DNA from 4 places in the Massilia timonae genome. Region 3 is predicted to be linked to each of the others. Evidence: predicted binding sites of a transcription regulator. Region 3 holds the regulator's gene; each other region holds the start of a gene.

Region 1 (3,412 bases), 820 kb from region 3:
GCGCCGCGCGCAGGAATTCGTCGAGCACCGGCGTGCAATCGAGCAGGTCGACGCCGCCGGCGCGGTGGAATTCGGGGTGCCACTGCAGGCCCATGACGAAGTTGGCGCGCTGGTAGCGGATCGCCTCGATGACGCCGTCCGGCTCGGACATGGCCTCGATGCGGATGTCGCGCCCGAGATCCTTGACCGCCTGGTGGTGGATCGAGTTCACTACCGCCCGCTCGACCTTGGGGAACATGCGGCCCAGCGACGAGCCCTTGGGGAAGACGATGGCGTGGCGGTGCGCGTCATAGATGTCGTGCACGTGAGCCAGGGCTTCGGGCATGTCGGTGGCGACGTCCTGGTGCAAGGTGCCGCCGAAGGCGACATTGATCAGCTGGCAGCCGCGGCACACGCCCAGCACCGGTTTGCCGGCGTCGACGAATTCGTGCAGCAGTTCGAGTTCATAGACGTCGCGCGCGCGGTCGCCGCTCCATTCGGGACGGGTGGGGGTTTCGGAATAGGTTTGCGGCGCCACGTCGGCCCCGCCCTGCAGCACGAGGCCGTCGAGGTGGCGCGCATAGTGGCGCAAGGTGATATTACTGGGGTGCAGCAGGCCGTTGGTATTCACGGTGGGGATCATGAACACCAGCACGTCGCGCGACATCACCCACTGGGCAATCGATTCCTCGAGATACTGCAGGTTCTTGCTGAGCAGCCCCTTGGCGCCGGCGGCCGGGTGAAAGATGCGGGCCGAGACGCCGATGTGCAGCGTGCGCTGCATGAAATCGCGGTTGAAGCGTTCGCGCAGCGAGCGAAAACGCGAGGTGATGACCCGGCCGGCCAGGGCGACGGCATTATCGCCATCGCGCAGGTAGCGGGCGGGCCCGCGCGACTGGCCGCCGCTGGCGCGGCGTTCGGGCACGCGCACGCGGGTCTCGCGGCGCTCGTCCACGTCCGCCGCGGGATCATCGTTGCGCTTGATTTGATCATCTTCAGCCATGGCTATTAATATAACTTCGCCACCGCTGCGCACAATATAAAGTTGTTACAAAACGTCGCGTTCCGCCTACACCGGCAGGTCGAGCAGCTTCTGGAAGGTCAGCATCCAGTGGCGGCCGGCGACCGGCGTCGTGAGCAGGCCGCGCGCCCCGGCGCGGCGCGCACGCACGCTGTCGTAGTGAAACGATTGCTCGACCAGGAACACCACCGGCGTGCGCTGCGCGCCATCCTGCGACTTGATCGAGCTGCACACCTCATACGGTTCGATGCCGGCCGCCGCCGTGTTGATCAGCACCAGCGCTACCGGCGTTTCGTCGCACAGGCGCACCGCCGCGCACAGGCTGTCGGTCCATTCCACCGGCACCCGGCGCGGGCCGAGCACGCGCGCCACCTGGTTACGCAGCTTGCACTCCTTGTCGACGATCAGAACGGCCCCATCTACGGGACCACGGCGCAGGCGCGTGTAGAATGCCGGCGTTTCGCAATCCGGCGCCAGGCGCGGGCGGCGGCGGCGCTCGGCCAGCACGCGCCGGACCGTGCGGGTGCTCTGCTGCACCAGCGCCTGGACCCGGGTATCGAGCAGTTCGGCCAGGGCTTCATGCAGTTGCAGGGGATCGACCGGCCGCGCCAGGGTGCGCCAAGGGCCGGCCTCGGGGTTGCCGGGGTTACCGATGACGAGCGCGGGCTGCAGCGATCCCGGCGGCAGACAGCCGAGCCGGGTCAGCGCGGTCGGGCTGTCGCCGTTGGCGATATACAGGTCCGGCTCTTGCAAACTGTCGTCGTGCAGGCAAGAATACGACGGCCCCACGCCCGGCGCCCGCGCCAGCAGGACTTCGAGCCGCGCGCTTTCGCCCGGGGTAAACCCGATCAGGCGTACGGAAAACGGATAGCTGGACAAGTGCATCGGTAACGCCCCTCCCTGGCATTGCCGTGGTTATCCGGCTTAATCTAGCACAAACGTGCAAAGCGAAAAGCACGTCACAGCGCAAACTACTGTATATTTAAACAGTAAAAAAGCCTAACCTTTTCCTCCCGACAAGTTAGAATGCCGGAGCATTCGACAAACAATCTTCAAGATGGCCTCCAAGAAACCCGCTCCAGACTATAGCGAATCATCCATCCGCGTCCTCAAGGGACTCGAACCTGTCAAACAGCGCCCGGGCATGTACACCCGGACGGAGAACCCGCTCCACATCATCCAGGAAGTGATCGACAACGCCTCCGACGAAGCGCTGGGCGGTCACTGCAAGAACATCGGCGTGACCCTGAACCCGGACGGTTCGATCACGGTCGAGGACGACGGCCGCGGCATCCCGGTCGGCATCCACCCGGAAGAAGGCGTGTCCACGGTCGAGATCGTGTTCACCCGCCTGCACGCCGGCGGCAAGTTCGACAAGGGCTCGGGCGGCGCCTACGCCTTCTCGGGCGGCCTGCACGGGGTCGGCGTCTCGGTCACCAATGCGCTGTCGAAGCGCCTCGAGATCGAGGTGTGGCGCAAGGACGACCAGGGCAACGGCCAGCACAAGCTGGTGTTCGCCGACGGCGAGGTAATCGAGCCGCTCACGTCCAGCCCTGCCGAACGTGGCGGCAAGAAGAACGGCACCCGCGTCACCGCCTGGCCGGACGGCAAGTATTTCGATTCCCCGAACATCCCGCTGGGCGACCTGCAGCGCCTGCTGCGCTCGAAGGCGGTGCTGCTGCCGGGCGTGACGGTCACGCTCACCAACGGCAAGTCCGGCGACGTCCAGACCTGGCGCTACGACGAAGGCCTGCGCGGCTACCTGAACGAGGCGCTGGCGCAAAGTTCCAACGGCGAGACCTTGATCCCGCTGTTCGAAGGCGCGCAGTTTGCCGCCGCAGGCGACGACAGCTTCGCCGAAGGCGAAGGCGCCGACTGGGTCGTGGCCTGGACCGAAGAAGGCGGCGTGGTGCGCGAGTCCTATGTCAACCTGATTCCGACCGTGAGCGGCGGCACCCACGAAGCCGGCCTGCGCGACGGCCTGTTCGGCGCGGTGAAGAACTTCGTCGAGCTGCACGGCCTGCTGCCGAAGGGCGTCAAGCTGCTGCCCGAAGACGTGTTCGCGCGCGTCTCGTTCGTGCTGTCGGCCAAGGTGCTGGACCCGCAATTCCAGGGCCAGACCAAGGAACGCCTGAATTCGCGCGACGCGCTCAAGCTGGTGTCGACGTTTACGAAGCCGCCGCTCGAGCTGTGGCTGAACCAGCACGTCGAATACGGCAAGAAGCTGGCCGAACTCGTCATCAAGCAGGCCCAGTCGCGCCTGCGTTCGCTGCAAAAGGTCGAGAAGAAGAAATCGTCCGGCGTGGCGGTGTTGCCGGGCAAGCTGACCGATTGCGAATCGACCGACATCACGCGCAACGAGCTGTTCCTGGTCGAGGGCGACTCGGCCGGCGGCTCGGCCAAGATGGGCCG
Region 2 (3,412 bases), 1.0 Mb from region 3:
TCTCGCCCGCCAGGTGCGCGCGCTTGTCGAGCGTCTCGGCCACCTGCACCAGGGCCAGCGGCGGTTCGAGCGGCGGCTGCGGGGAACGCTCGTGCAATGGGTCGAGGTTGATGTAGGTGTAGGCGACCCGGATCGGCGTGCCGTGGATGCTGTCGTTGCGGAACTCGACCGCGCCGCTGCGCGCATGCTCGTCGTCGGCGTTCATCCGCGGACGCGGCAGGTCGCGGTCGCCGTCCAGCAGCTCGCCGTCGGGCCCGGCCAGCAGGTAATAGACGCTGTCGACGTCGTCGGCGCGCAGGATGTCGCGGCCGGACGGATGCAGCTGGCCGGCGGCCTTGCCGGCCACGCTGCGGATCTGCTGGCCCAGCACCGTGACCCGGTCTTCGAGCGCGTCGTCGAAAGGCTGGTTGGCGATCGACTTGGCGACGAGATAGGTGATGGCGATGCTCATCGGCCACAGCAGCAGCAGCGGGGCCAGCATCCAGTCGAGGATTTCGCCGAACAGCGAATGGCGGATGTTTTCGTCCGGCTCGGGATTCGGCGGGACGTAGGTCGGCTCGGCCGGCGCAGCCGGGGCAGAAGCCGACCCGTGCTCAGGCCAGGGCGTCAAGCCGGCGTCGCGTTCGTTCACCTGTCGGCGACGGTTGCCGTTGCGGTTGCTGCGCTGCGCTCGGCGGAGGCGCTGGCGGCGGCCTCGGAGAATTTCTCGAGGCAGTAGCCCAGGCCGCGCACGGTGGCGATGCGCACGCCGCCGACTTCGATCTTCTTGCGCAGGCGGTGCACGTAGACCTCGATCGCGTTGTTCGAGACTTCTTCGCCCCATTCGCACAAGTGGTCAACCAATTGTTCTTTGGATACCAGACGACCGGTGCGCGCCAGCAGCACTTCGAGCAGGCCGAGCTCGCGCGCCGAGAGGTCGAGCATCTGGTCGTTGATGTAGGCGCTGCGGCCGACCTGGTCGTAGACCAGCGGGCCGTGGCGCACCACGGTCGGGCCGCCGCCGGCGCCGCGGCGGGTGAGGGCGCGCACCCGCGCCTCGAGTTCGGACAGGGCGAACGGCTTGGCCATGTAGTCGTCGGCGCCCAGGTCGAGGCCCTCCACGCGCTGCTCGACGGAATCGGCGGCGGTGAGGATCAGGACCGGCAGCAGCGAGGCGCGGGCGCGCAGGCGGCGCAGCACCTCGAGCCCCGACATCTTCGGCAGGCCGAGGTCGAGGATGAGCAGGTCGAACTCCTGGGTGGAAAGGGCGGTGTCGGCATCCTGGCCGTTCTTGACGTAATCGATGGCATAGCCGGACTGGCGCAAGGATCGCGTCAGGCCGTCGGCAAGTACGCTATCATCTTCAGCGAGCAGAATTCGCATAATGGCACCTCGGTTATCGCGTTAGACAAACTCAGACCCGTATTGTGTTTGATTTGTCGCAACAATGCGAGCCTGGCCCCATTTCTTGACAAGATGGCCACGTATTAGTGCTTGCAAAAACCACTGGATTTTTATACAGTAGTGGCTCTTGAAGTGCGCGTGCGCGCCCACACCTTGCCTACTCCACGATTGAAAGTACACCATGGACGACAAAAAATCCGCATTGAACGCCTCTGAAAAAGGCAAGGCGCTGGCAGCCGCCCTGGCGCAAATCGAAAAGCAGTTCGGCAAGGGCTCGGTCATGCGCATGGACACCAGCGCACCGGTCGAGGAAGTGCAGACTGTTTCCACCGGCTCGCTGGGCCTCGACATCGCACTGGGCGTCGGCGGCCTGCCGCGCGGCCGTATCGTCGAGATCTACGGCCCTGAATCGTCGGGTAAAACCACCCTGACCTTGCAGACCATCGCCCAGATGCAGAAACTGGGCGGCACCTGCGCCTTCATCGACGCCGAGCACGCGCTCGACGTGACCTATGCCCAAAAATTGGGCATCAACCTGGGCGACCTGCTGATCTCGCAGCCGGATACCGGCGAACAGGCGCTCGAAATCACCGACGCACTGGTGCGTTCGGGCAGCGTCGACCTGGTGGTCATCGACTCGGTGGCGGCACTGACCCCGCGCGCCGAGATCGAAGGCGACATGGGCGATTCGCTGCCGGGCCTGCAGGCGCGCCTGATGTCGCAAGCGCTGCGCAAGCTGACCGGTTCGATCAACCGCACCAACACGCTGGTGATCTTCATTAACCAGATCCGTATGAAGATCGGCGTCATGTTCGGCAGCCCCGAGACCACCACCGGCGGTAACGCACTGAAGTTCTACGCCTCCGTGCGCATGGACATCCGTCGTACCGGTTCGATCAAGTCGGGCGACGAAGTGATCGGTAACGAAACCAAGGTCAAGGTCGTCAAGAACAAGATCGCGCCACCGTTCAAGGAAGCCCACTTCGACATCCTGTACGGAGAAGGCACCTCGCGCGAAGGCGAAATCCTGGACTTGGGCGCCGACAACAAGATCGTCGAGAAGTCGGGCTCGTGGTACAGCTATAACGGCGAGCGCATCGGCCAGGGCAAGGACAATGCCCGTCAGTTCCTGAAGGATCGCCCGGCCCTGGCGCGTGAGATCGAAAACAAGGTCCGCGCCGCCCTGGGCGTGCGCGAACTGCCGCCGGTGGCAGCCGGTGGCGACGACAAGCCAAAGCTGCAGGCTGTTGGTGAGTAATCGTCTGGCGAGGGCGGCGCGGCAGGGTAGCGCCGTGGCTGTTCGCGCCATGTTGTCGACGATGGTGTTGCCATGCCAGCACCCGTACTGAGCCTCAAGGCGCGCGCGCTGCGCTATCTGTCGCAGCGCGAGCACAGCCGGTTCGAGTTGCGGCGCAAGCTGGCCAAGTATGCCCAGGAAGACGAAGACGTCGACGCCCTCCTGGATTTCCTTGAAAAGAATAACTGGCTGTCGCAAGAACGTTTTGCCGAGTCCCTGATCAACCGTAAGGCTAGCCGCTACGGCAACAGCCGCGTAGTGGCGGAGTTGCAAAGCCATGGCGTTACCGGCGATGCGCTGGTCGAGATCAAGGCCGGGCTGTCCGACAGCGAGACCGCGCGTGCCATCGAAGTCTGGCAGCGCAAGTTCGGCACCGTCGCCACCGACGCGGCGATGCGGGCCAAGCAAATGCGCTTCCTGCTGCAACGCGGCTTTTCCCAGCGCGCGGCGCGGGTGGCAATGCAAGGTAGCCCTGCGGACGACGAGTTGTCGTAGGGTGGACGGATTTTCCGTCCACGCGTTCAACTACAATATGCGTCGTTACAGCGTGCCTTTGACTAAGATGTACGTCACTACAGCGTGCCTCGAAGGACTTCATGTCCGTGACGCTGATCTGGCGGCCATACCTCTCCAGGCGCCAGCGTGGAGCGCCATCTCCCGATATGCCTAGGGCATATTCCTCAACGGGCGATGGCGCTGCACGCTGGCGCTTTGTTACGCCTGACCGTCCGA
Region 3 (3,412 bases):
GTTTTTCTTTGGCTTTGTTTTTGTCGAACTTTTTACCGAATGCCATTTGAGGCTCCTGTATATCTAAATTGCCGAACTAGGCGGCACTGAAATCAATGATGTGAAACACCAGGGCTTTGCTGTTGCGATTTTTTCGTGCGAGGAATCCATCGAAGCGGTAGCTGGCGCCGAGCTCGGCGTTGCCGAACCTGCCCGAAATCTCGCCCGCGGCGAACGCGGGAACTTCGAACTCGACCAGGCGATCGATCCCCGCCTCGCGCTGATGCGAACTGTGCATCAGGACGGCTGAAACGATCGGCACGCCGGCCGGGGTGTAGCGCAGGACATCACGCTCGGCGATGGTCGCGACGAGCTGAAGCTGATTATTGTCCAACGTCTGCCCGGTTCTACTACTTCTGACTACGAATTCCTGGAAAAAATCTTAGGCAGCGGCGGCCGGGGCAGCTGCAGGAGCGGCTGCTTCTGCACGGTGGCTCTTGGCTGCGTCTTCGCGCTGCACCGATTTCATCATCGGCGACGGTGCGGTTTCTGCTTTCTTCATCTTGACGGTCAGATGACGCAGAACGGCATCATTGAACTTGAATGCGGTTTCCAGCTCGACCAGGGTCTCGTTGTCGCACTCGATGTTCAGGCAGATGTAGTGAGCCTTTGGCAGCTTCTGGATCTGGTAAGCCATCTGGCGGCGGCCCCAGTCTTCCACGCGATGGATGTTACCGCCGCGGCTGGTCACCGTGGTCTTGTAACGCTCGATCATCGCCGGGACTTGCTCGCTCTGGTCCGGATGGACGATAAAAACGATTTCATAATGACGCATGCATTACTCCTTGAGGACGTTTTACATAAATGCCCACCTCGGCGTCAAGACGAGTGTGGGAAGGGAACAGCCAGCTAGTATAGCGTGAAATGGGCAAAAAGGGAACCTGGCTGTCAAGCGCCCCATCGCGGCGCCGCGCTCACTCGACAATTAGACCCATGGACGCCCTGTTTTTTGTCTCGTGCGCGCTTTTTTTGCGCTTTTTCGTGTATATCCCTTGCGTATAGCAGAATACTGTACAAAAATACAGTCTACCTCTACAACCCGTTGCTGCAAGATTATTTATGCTCAAGCTCACTGCAAGGCAAGAACAGATCCTTAACCTGATCAAGGAAGCGATCGAGAACACGGGTTTCCCTCCGACCCGGGCCGAAATCGCGGCCGAACTGGGCTTCCGCTCGGCCAATGCGGCCGAAGAACACCTGCAAGCCCTGGCGCGCAAGGGCGCGATCGAGATTTCGCCGGGCACCTCGCGCGGCATCCGCCTGGTGGGCGCCAGCGTCGAGCAGATCCCGATGCCACCGCCTTCCCTGATGTCGCTGCCGCTGGTCGGTCGCGTCGCCGCCGGCAATCCGATCCTGGCGCAAGAACACGTCGAAGCGACCTATAACGTCGACACCGCGATGTTCGCGGCGCGGCCCGACTTTTTGCTCAAGGTAAAAGGCTGGTCGATGCGCGACGCCGGCATCATGGATGGCGACTTTTTGGCGGTCAAGAAAATCGATAGCGCCAAGAACGGCCAGATCGTCGTCGCCCGCCTGGGCGAGGAAGTCACCGTCAAGCGCTACCGCAAGACCGGCGACCTGGTCGAACTGCTACCCGAGAACCCCGACTTCAAGGTCATCGAAGTCACGCCCGACGAAGAGTTTGCGCTCGAGGGACTGGCGGTTGGGTTGATGCGCAGCTGGAACTGATCGGCTTCACCTCTTGAGTACGCCGGCCTGCGGGCCGGCATTCACTATTATTGCTTGGCCTTGTTGACCACCGCATTGTGCTGGTCCACGAAGGCCTCGGTCGCGCTGCGCCATGCGGCGAAATCGGCCAATACCATCTTCGAATTGACCTTCGCTCCCTCGGCGATGTTCTGGCGCACCGCCTCCAGATAGGCGGTCGAGGCCTCGGTTTCCTGCTTGTTCATCAGCTTGGCGATGTCGGGCGGGATGCGCTTGGTCAGCGGCGACTGCGCGTTCAGGTTGGTCACCATCTTGTTGTAGCAATCCTGCCAGCCGGTCACGGCGTTGTTCACGCGCTCGATCTCTTCATTGATCTTCGATACCGCCGGGATGCGCGGCGACGGGCAGCGGTACTCGCCCGACTGCAGGTCGGCGCCATCGTAGCCCTTGATCCAGTAGTCGATCTCGGCGCGGCGAAGGACGCGCTGCTGCATGATCACGAGCGAGTCGGCGGCGATCTTGTTGCCCTTGGCGGCCGACTTTTCGAACCACTCCTTCGCCTTGGCCTCGTCGACCGCGCCGGCTTCGCCATACCAGTACATCTGGCCCAGCTGCTGCTGGGCCTGTGGATTGCCGGCATTGGCCAGCTTGGTGTACAGCGTGAGCGCGCCCGCATAGTCCTTCTTCTCGAACAGGGCGTTGGCATCCTCGAGTTCGCCGGCGAAGGCGGCGCCACCGCTTGCGAAGGACACCGCGAGGAACAGGCAGGACAGGATTCGTTTCATGGGCATACCGTAAGGCTGGGCTGGTAAAAGTCCATGATAGCCGTGTTTTACGGCTGGGCTCAACCGCAAAAATGACGAGGCCGGCATTTGCCGGCCCGATCAGGACAGTTTTACCTGGCTTTACGCATCCAGCGCCTGGCGGAAGTCGCCGACCAGGTCGGCGGTGTCCTCGATGCCCACCGACACCCGGATCAAGCCTTCCGCGATGCCCATGCTGGCGCGCCGCTCGGGGCCCATCTCGAAGAAGATCGTGTGCGCCACCGGAATCACCAGGGTGCGGTTGTCGCCCAGGTTCGAGGCCGGGATCGCCAACTTGAGGCGATTCAGGTAGTCGAACGGGTCGATCTCGTCCTTGAGCTCGAAGCTCAAGAGCGAGCCGCCGGAGCGAAACAGGGTCTCGACGATCGCGTGCTGCGGGTGCGAGGCCAGGCCCGGATAATGCACGGCGGCGACCCGGTCATCGGCTTCGAGCATCGTCGCCAGCGCCAGCGCATTGGCGCAGGTGCGCTCCATGCGCAGGGCCAGCGTCTCGGCGCCGACCGCGATGTGGTGCGCCGCTTCCGGCCCCAGCGCGGCGCCGAAGTCGCGCAGCGCCTTGGCCCGCAGCTGGGCCATGCCTTGCGCGCTTTGTGCCTGCTTGCGGAAGTTCTGGGCGATGTTCGGATACGCGGCCCAGTCGAACAGGCCGGTGTCGGTCAGCGCGCCGCCCAGCGCGATGCCGTGGCCGCCGATCGACTTGGTCAGCGAATTGACCACCAGCCCGGCATGCACGTCCCTGGGACGGAACAGCCAGGGCGTGGTCATCGTGTTATCGACCACGTACAGGATGCCGCGCGCGCGGCACAGTTCGCCGATGCGGGCCAGGTCCGCCACCTGCGTGCGCGGATTGGCGATGGTCTCGACGAACACCATACGGGTGT
Region 4 (3,412 bases), 1.1 Mb from region 3:
CGCGTGCAGCCGCTGCCCGTCCGGATCGGCGGGCGATTGCACGTCGTGCTCGCCCTGTTGCCAGCGCCAGATCACCCGATACAGGAAGGCCCAGCGGTCGTGATCGCGGTAGCAGGCGGCGGTCTGCAGCATCTCCATCAGGGAGCGAGGGACATGCGGCCTTGGCGCCGTTGCATTGGAAGGCTCCTGTTCGGCCGCTTGCGGTTTGGCCGGAGACAGGAGGTCGCCTTCATTATGCGCAGCTGCCTGGCAAGCCGGCGCACCCGAGAACAGGTCGGCGCCCGGCGCGCCCCAGGTCACCGCCTCGGGCGGCACGCCGGTGCGCAGCAGTTCGCGCGCCACCGCGCGCCATGCGGTGAAGCCGTCCACCAGCAGCGGCCGCCCCGCGTGCACGCTCGCCACCGCGGTCGCGGCGAGGGCGGCGGCGCTGGCATTCGCGCTGGCGTCCAGGTTCATGCCGCCTGCAATTCGGGCCACAGGTTCATCTGCTGCGGCGCATCGGCCATGTGCTTGCGCAGCAGCTCGGAGCTGGTCGCGCCTTGCGCCGGCTTGTAGTCGGCGGTGACGACGAAGGGCGCCAGCTTCTTGAGGCTGCAGCGCAGGCGAGATAAATCTTCCCAGCGGATGCGGCGCAGGCGGCGCAGCTCGACGATGCGCTTGGCGTTGCGCAGGCCAATGCCGGGAATGCGCGGGATCAGCGACGCGTCCACCCGGTTCAGGTCCATCGGGAAGTGCTCGCGATTGGCCAGGGCCCAGGCCAGCTTGGGGTCGACGTCCAGCGCCAGGTTGCCCGTTTGCGGCATCAGTTCTCCGGCCGTGAAGCCGTAGCCGCGCAATAAAAAGTCGGCCTGGTACAGGCGGTGCTCGCGCAGCAGCGGCGGCGGCGCCAGCGGCACGCTGCCGGGGCTGTGCGGGATCGGGCTGAAGGCCGAGTAATACACGCGCTTGAGCTTGTAGCTGCCGTATAGCGTCTCGGCCGTGTTCAGGATGGTGTGGTCGTCGCTGGCGTCGGCGCCGACGATCATCTGCGTGCTCTGGCCGGCCGGCGCGAAGGCAGGCGCCTTCGGTTCTTCGGCTTTTTCGTCCAGCTTGCGCCGGATCGAGCCCATCGCCAGCTTGATCGTGTGGACGCTTTTTTCGGGCGCGAGGCGGGTCACGCTGTCGTGGGTCGGCAGCTCGATGTTCACCGACAGGCGGTCGGCCCAGCGGCCGGCTTCCTGTATCAGCAATGGATCGGCGTCGGGAATGGTCTTGAGGTGGATGTAGCCGCGGAACTGGTGCACCTCGCGCAACTGGCGCGCGACCGCCACCAGCTGCTCCATCGTGTAGTCGGCCGACTGGATGATGCCCGAACTGAGGAACAGGCCGTCGATGTAGTTGCGCAGGTAAAAATCCTGGGTCAGCTTGACCACCTCGTCGACCGCGAAGCGCGCCCGCGGCACGTTCGAGGTGCGCCGGTTGATGCAGTACTGGCAGTCGTAGATGCAGAAATTGGTGAGCAGGATCTTGAGCAGCGAGACGCAGCGTCCGTCAGGCGTATAGCTGTGGCAGATGCCCATGCCGGTGGTGGCGCCCAGGCCGTCCTTGCCCTCGGAGCCGCGCTTGGGCGCACCGCTGCTGGCGCAGGATGCGTCGTACTTGGCCGCGTCGGCCAGGATTTCGAGCTTGTCGTTGAGTTCCATCGCGCGCGCGTGACTGTATGGACATACAGTATAACGCCGCGTGCAGTCGCGCACGGTGCGCTGGCGCAGGCATCTGCGCCCGCCGACGGTTCAAATGCGGGACGTCAACCAGCAATCAGGCGCTCGGCCTGGGACAACTGTTGCGCTTCCATCCGGCCCGCGAGCTTCGCCAGGTAGGTGCTGGCCGGCGCCACGCCGGCGCCGCCGGCCCGGTGCAGCCAGGCATAGGCCTCGACCAGGTCGCGCTGGGCGCCCTGCCCGGTGGCATACATCACGCCGAGATTGAACTGGGCCCGCGCATGGCCCTGGCGCGCGGCGCACAGGTACCAGAAATGGGCCGCCTCGTAGTCGCGATCCACGCCCTTGCCGCAGTCGTAGCGCAGCCCCAGCTCGAACTGCGCCAGCGCGTGCTTCTGGTCGGCCGCCTTGTGGAACCAGTCGGTCGCCTCGGCCGGGTCGCCGGTTTCCAGCCGGTCGAGCAGCGCGCCGACCATGTACTGGGCCGGCGCGTAATCCTGGCCGGCCGCGCGCCGGTACCAGGCCAGCGCCTGCGCGCTGTCCCGTTCGACGCCGTTGCCGCTCTCATAGCGCAGGCCCAGGTCGAACTGGGCCCGCAGGTGGCCCTGCTCGGCCGCCTTGCGATACCAGTCGGTCGCCTGGGCCGGATCCTGCTCGACCCCGTTGCCGGCGTCGAGCAACTGTCCCAGGTGGTACTGGGCCGCCGGCAGCCCCTGCTCGGCCGCACGCCGGTACCAGGCGACCGCCTGCGCCGCGTCGACCGCCACACCCTGTCCATGTTCATGGCGCATGCCGAGGCTGTTCTGGGCGCCGGCATGGCCTTGTTCCGCGGCGCGCCGGTACCACGCCAGGGCCAGCGCCTCGTCGCGCGCGACGCCGTGGCCGGTGTCATAAATCAGGGCGAGATTGAACTGCGAGCTGGCATGTCCCTGCTCGCCGGCGCGGCCGTACCACAGGATCGCCTGCCGGCTGTCCTGCTCGACGTCCTGGCCCTTGTCGTAGCGCAGGCCGAGGTTGAACTGGGCCGGCGCATGGCCCTGCTCCGCCGCCTTGCGCATCCAGGCCAGCGCCTCGCGCGCGTCGCGCGCCACGCCCTGGCCGGCGTCGTAGCGCAGCCCCAGGTTGTACTGCGAGCGCACATAGCCCTGCTCGGCGGCGCGCCGGTACCAGCGCAGCGCCGCTTCCTGGTCCTGGGCCACCCCCTTGCCGGTCTCGAACATCATGCCCAGGTTGTGCTGCGCGCCCGGCTCGCCCTGGTCCGCCGCCTGGCTGAACCAGTGCAGCGCCCTGCCCACGTCGCTGGCCACGCCATGGCCTTTCGCGTACAGCCAGCCCAGGTTGTACTGGGCCGGCGCATAACCCTGGTCGGCCGCGCGCCCGTACCAGTGGGCCGCCTGGCCGAAGTCCTGCTCGACGCCCTGGCCCTTCTGGAACATCACGCCGAGGTTGTACTGGGCCTGCGCCAGGCCCGCCGCCGCCGCCATCCGGTACCAGGCCACCGCCAACTCGTCGCTCTTCGGCACGCCCTGGCCGCTCACGTACATGAAGCCCAGGCTGTGCTGGGCCTGGGCGTTGCCGCGCTCGGCCTGCGCTTTCACACGCAGGAATTCGGCGCTATACGCAGGCGTATCGCGAGAGACTAGCGGGGCGTCGAGCATGGTCGGTCAGGCCTGCACCGCACGCAGGCTGGCGCCCGACTGGGTGCGCAGCGC

The links. Region 3 encodes LexA, which represses DNA repair genes until DNA is damaged. Its sites were predicted from a motif close to ACTGTATNNNNATACAGT; they were not measured.
Region 1: the regulator LexA is predicted to act here: its motif matches at 1,974-1,991, upstream of LO55_RS10050 (DNA topoisomerase IV subunit B).
Region 2: the regulator LexA is predicted to act here: its motif matches at 1,485-1,502, upstream of recA (recombinase RecA).
Region 4: the regulator LexA is predicted to act here: its motif matches at 1,695-1,712, upstream of LO55_RS09050 (putative DNA modification/repair radical SAM protein).

Annotation. Positions count from the first base shown of each region.
Region 1 covers NZ_JRYB01000001.1:2,328,527-2,331,938, reverse strand. The annotation lists gene LO55_RS10060 (gamma-glutamyl-gamma-aminobutyrate hydrolase family protein) at 1-982, opposite strand, end outside; gene LO55_RS10055 (response regulator) at 1,049-1,885, opposite strand; gene LO55_RS10050 (DNA topoisomerase IV subunit B) at 2,058-3,412, shown strand, end outside.
Region 2 covers NZ_JRYB01000001.1:2,151,349-2,154,760, forward strand. The annotation lists gene LO55_RS09300 (sensor histidine kinase) at 1-631, opposite strand, end outside; gene LO55_RS09305 (response regulator transcription factor) at 628-1,362, opposite strand; gene recA (recombinase RecA) at 1,565-2,641, shown strand; gene recX (recombination regulator RecX) at 2,714-3,175, shown strand.
Region 3 covers NZ_JRYB01000001.1:3,147,140-3,150,551, reverse strand. The annotation lists gene rpsR (30S ribosomal protein S18) at 1-46, opposite strand, end outside; gene priB (primosomal replication protein N) at 77-373, opposite strand; gene rpsF (30S ribosomal protein S6) at 422-814, opposite strand; gene lexA (transcriptional repressor LexA) at 1,099-1,728, shown strand; gene LO55_RS13510 (tetratricopeptide repeat protein) at 1,776-2,492, opposite strand; gene LO55_RS13505 (cystathionine gamma-synthase family protein) at 2,613-3,412, opposite strand, start outside.
Region 4 covers NZ_JRYB01000001.1:2,094,520-2,097,931, reverse strand. The annotation lists gene LO55_RS09055 (UdgX family uracil-DNA binding protein) at 1-456, opposite strand, end outside; gene LO55_RS09050 (putative DNA modification/repair radical SAM protein) at 453-1,682, opposite strand; gene LO55_RS09045 (tetratricopeptide repeat protein) at 1,787-3,358, opposite strand; gene LO55_RS09040 (putative bifunctional diguanylate cyclase/phosphodiesterase) at 3,365-3,412, opposite strand, start outside.